Regions from separate parts of the Streptomyces sp. SAS_281 genome, predicted to be linked through region 1. Evidence: riboswitches for the same ligand, from Rfam matches in the RefSeq annotation. Region 1 holds a riboswitch; the other holds the start of a gene.
The links. Region 1 has a riboswitch for cobalamin ahead of ACN6LM_RS25410 (ABC transporter substrate-binding protein). Riboswitches for the same ligand answer to the same signal wherever they lie in the genome.
Positions count from the first base shown of each region.

Region 2: it holds a riboswitch for cobalamin, as region 1 does, so the genes downstream of both, ACN6LM_RS11360 (cobalamin biosynthesis protein) here and ACN6LM_RS25410 (ABC transporter substrate-binding protein) in region 1, are expected to answer to the same signal.

Region 1 is NZ_JBMNDO010000076.1:26,235-28,426, forward strand. Features, by position in the region: gene ACN6LM_RS25405 (beta-ketoacyl-[acyl-carrier-protein] synthase family protein) at 1-894, shown strand, start outside; cobalamin riboswitch at 948-1,104, shown strand; gene ACN6LM_RS25410 (ABC transporter substrate-binding protein) at 1,181-2,192, shown strand, end outside.
Region 2 is NZ_JBMNDO010000023.1:10,634-12,825, forward strand. Features, by position in the region: gene ACN6LM_RS11350 (inorganic phosphate transporter) at 1-645, shown strand, start outside; gene ACN6LM_RS11355 (hypothetical protein) at 678-911, shown strand; cobalamin riboswitch at 1,059-1,185, shown strand; gene ACN6LM_RS11360 (cobalamin biosynthesis protein) at 1,309-2,192, shown strand, end outside.

The sequences.
Region 1 (2,192 bases):
GCGCACCTCACCGACCAGGCGCTGGTCCTCGAGCGCAGGGGGCCGGAGGCGACCTCGCCGGCCGGGGTCCTGCTGACCATCCCCAACATGCCCGCCGCCGAGATCGCGATCGAGATGCGGGCCACCGGCCCCAGCATGGCCCCCTGCACCGCCTGCTCGTCGGGCGTCACCGCGCTGTCCGTCGCCCGCGACCTGCTGGTGACCGGGCAGTGCGACGTGGCCGTCGCGGGGGCGACCGAGTCGACCGTCTTCCCGATCGCCATGACCGGCTTCGCCCGGTCCGGGGCCGCCGCCCGTGCGGACGGCGACCTGTCCCGGCTCAGCCGGCCCTTCGCCGCCGACCGCGCCGGACTCGTCATGGGCGAGGGCGCCGCCGTCATGGTGCTGGAACGCGCCGCCGACGCGGAGGCCAGGGGCGCCGAACCCCGGGCCCTGCTCGCCGGCACCGGCGCCACCACGGACGCCCACCACCCGACCAGCCCGCACCCCGACGGGCGGGTCGCCCGGGCCGCCGTCGAGGCCGCACTGCGGAACGCGGGCTGGCGGGCCGACGAGGTGGAGCACGTCAACGCGCACGGCACCGCGACCGTACGCAACGACGCCGCCGAGGCCGCGCTGATCAGCCGGGTGTACCCGCACCGGCCACCCGTCACCGCCCCCAAGGGTGTGCTCGGGCACTGCATGGGCGCGGCCGGGGCGATCGAGGCGGGGCTGACGATCCTCACTCTCCAGCGCGGGGTCGTCCCGCCGGTCGCGAACCTGGACGCCCCCGCGCCCGGGTTCGACATCGACTGCGTCACGAAGGTGCCGCTGGTGCGGCCCGTCCACCGGGCCGTCAGCCACTCCTTCGGCTTCGGCGGGCACAACGCGGTGGTGGCCCTGCAGCGCCCATGAGTCCCCGGGGGCGGCGCCGAACCGCGCGGGACGCCCGTGGTAGCGTCCCCGGAGCCAGTCGAACTCCACGTGGGAGTCAGGGAATCCGGTGCGAATCCGGAGCTGACGCGCAGCGGTGAGGGGGACGGGCGGGGCCACGGCCACTGGGAGACCACCGTCTCCCGGGAAGGCGTCCTGTCCGAGCGAACCCGAGTCCGAAGACCTGCTGGCGACCGCCGTCCGGGACCGGGCGGCGGGTTCCGTACAGCGGGCCCCGCGCATGGGCCCAGAGACGCCGAGGTACCCCGTGCCGCCGATATCCGGCCCCGCCCGTTCCGCCGCCCTGCTCGCCGCCGCGCTCCTGCTGCTGACGGCCTGCGGGGGGTCCCCCGCCGGTAAGGCCGACGCGTCCGGCGCGGCGGACGGCTATCCGGTCACGCTCAGGAACTGCGGACGCACCGTCACCGTGGACGCCGCACCCCGCCGCGCGGTCTCCGTCGACCAGGGCACCACGGAGATCCTGCTCTCGCTCGGCCTCCAGGACCGGATGGCCGCCACCGCCACCTGGACCGACCCGGTGATGAAGGGCCTGGAGAAGGCCAACGCGGGCGTGAAGCGGATCGCCGACAACCGGCCCTCCTCCGAGAAGGTCCTCGACCAGGAGCCCGACTTCGTCGCCGCCGACTTCGAGTCGACCCTCGCCAAGGGCGGCGTCGCCCCGCGCGAACAGTTCGAGGAACTGGGCGTCCCCACCTACGTCTCGCCCGCCGACTGCACGGCCAAGGACAACACCAGGGACGGCGACGGCGTCCGCACCGGCGCCCTCACCATGAACAGCGTCTACGACGAAGTACGCGACCTGGCCCGGGTGTTCGGCGTGCCCGAGCGCGGCGAGAAGCTGGTCGCACGGCTCCGCGCCCGGATCCGCGCGGCCGCCGGCGGCGTCGACGGCTCCGGCACCTCCGTCCTGTACTGGTTCGCCAACTCCGAGTCCCCCTACCTGGCGGGCTGCTGCGGGGCGCCGGGCATCATCACCCGGGAACTGGGCCTGAAGAACGTCTTCGACGACACGCACGACGAATGGCCCCAGATCAACTGGGAGACCGTCGCCGACCGCAACCCGGACCTGCTGGTCATCGGCGACCTCACCCGCAAGTCGCAGACCGCCGAGAGCGCCGCCGGGAAGATCGCCTTCCTGGAGTCCAACCCCGTCACGAAGAACATGGACGCCGTACGCCACAAGCGCTACGTCCTGCTCAGCGGCCAGGCCATGAACCCGACCATCCGCACGGTCGAGGGCGTGGAGCTGGTGGCCGCCG
Region 2 (2,192 bases), on a different contig from region 1:
ACCGGCGGCGTCCTCTCCCCCGGCTCCAACCCGCCGGTCTGGGTCATCGTCAGCGCCGGCCTGGCCATCGCGCTCGGCACGTACCTCGGCGGCTGGCGCATCATCCGCACCATGGGCAGCGGCCTGACCGAGCTGAAGCCCCCGCAGGGCTTCGCCGCCCAGACCAGCGCGGCCACCGTCATCCTGGCCTCCTCGCACCTCGGCTTCTCCCTCTCCACCACGCAGTCCTGCTCCGGGGCCGTGATGGGCGCGGGCCTCGGCCGTGCCGGGGGTGTGGTCCGCTGGTCCACCGCCACCCGGATGTTCGTCGCCTGGGGCCTGACCCTGCCGGCCGCGGGTCTGGTCGGCGCGGGTGCCGAGTTCCTGACGAAGCAGGGCACCTGGGGCGTCGTGGTGGTCGCGGTCCTCCTGATCGCCGGATCCGGGGCGATCTGGGTGCTCTCGCGCCGCAAGCCCGTCGGCCACGGCGATGTCGCGCCCGGCACCGCGGACGCGGCCCCGGCCGAGCCCGCGGGTGTCGTCACCCAGGCCATCGCGGCCGTGAGCCCGCCGCCCACCGCGGCCCAGGCGCACGACCTCGCCGCCACCATTCCGGCGCCCGCCGGTCCCGTCGCCGCCGATCCGGCCCGACCCGCCACGGTCTGACAGACCCCGGTACTCCGCTAAGGACACCCCGTATGAACATCGACTGGGCAGCTCTGGGCACCGTCTTCGGCGTCTCCCTCGTCGCCACCGTCGCCCTGGTGGGCCTCTTCACGCTCGGCATCGTCGGCCTCTCCAAGCAGCCGGAGCCGGCCGCCGGGGGCGGTCCGGCGGGCTCGTCGCTCCTGCTGGCGCGCGCCGGTGCGTACGTCTGCTTCGGGCTGTGCGCGGCGGCGGTCGCGTACGGCATCTATCTGATCGTCGCCTGACGCACCGCCCCTCCCCCGGGCCGGACGCACCTCGTGCGCGTCCGGCCCGGTGTGCGTCCGCCCACACCGTGCCGCCGCAGGTCAACAGTGAGTTGACGGGCGTTCGCGGGGCGTGGTGGACTGCCGGAGCCATTACGGCGACAGCAGAGGAAGCCGGTGCGAATCCGGCGCGGTCCCGCCACTGTCACCGGGGAGCGGTCCCCCACCGCACGTCACGGCCCGCGCGAGCGGGCTGGAAGACCGGGGAACCCGCCGATCCGGAAGCCAGGAGACTCTCGTCGCCGTCACGTCGAACCAGGGCGCGGACCCTGAGTGAGGACATATCGCCATGCCCGGCTGCCGTGCGACCTTCTCCCCACGCCCCCTGTCGGCAGCCTCGGGTGCGGTCGGCTGAACCGTGCGTGCCGATCGCATCTACGCGTACGGCGCCACCGCCGGCCTGATCGCCGACCTGCTGCTCGGTGACCCCCGCAGGGGGCACCCGGTCGCCGCCTTCGGGCGGGCCGCCGCGGCCGTCGAGGACCGGCTCTGGCGCGACCATCGCGGCCGGGGCGCCCTGCACACCCTGGTCTGCGCCGGGGGCGCCGCCGGGAGCGCCGCGCTCGCCGCCCGCGCCCTGCGCCGCCGCCCCGTCGCCTCCGTGGCCCTGACCGCCGCCGCCACCTGGTCCGTCGTCGGCGGTACGTCGCTGGGGCGGGAGGCCCGGACCATCGGCGGGGCGCTCGCCGCGGGCGACATCGACGCGGCCCGGGAGCGGCTGCCGCACCTGTGCGGGCGCGACCCGCAGGCGCTGGACGGCCCCGGGATCGCGCGCGCCGTCGTGGAGTCCGTCGCCGAGAACACCTCGGACGCCGTGGTCGGCGCCCTCGTCTGGGGCGCCCTCGCCGGTGTCCCCGGGCTCGTCGGCTTCCGCGCCGCCAACACGCTCGACGCGATGGTCGGCCACAAGTCGCCCCGCTACCTGCGGTACGGCTGGGCATCCGCCCGGCTGGACGACCTCGCGGGCTGGCCCGGCGCCCGGCTCACCGCCCTGCTCGCCGTGGCCTCCGGCGGCCGCCCCCGGGAGGCGGTGCGGGCCTGGCGGGCCGACGCCGCGAAGCACCCGAGCCCCAACGCGGGGCCCGTGGAGGCCGCGTTCGCCGGGGCGCTCGGCGTACGGCTGGGCGGGACCCTCGCGTACGGGGGGCGCGTCGAGCACCGGCCCGTACTCAACGGGGAGGCGGGCCGTGCCGTGGAGACCGGGGACATCGAGCGCGCCGTGCGGCTCTCGCGCCGGGTGGG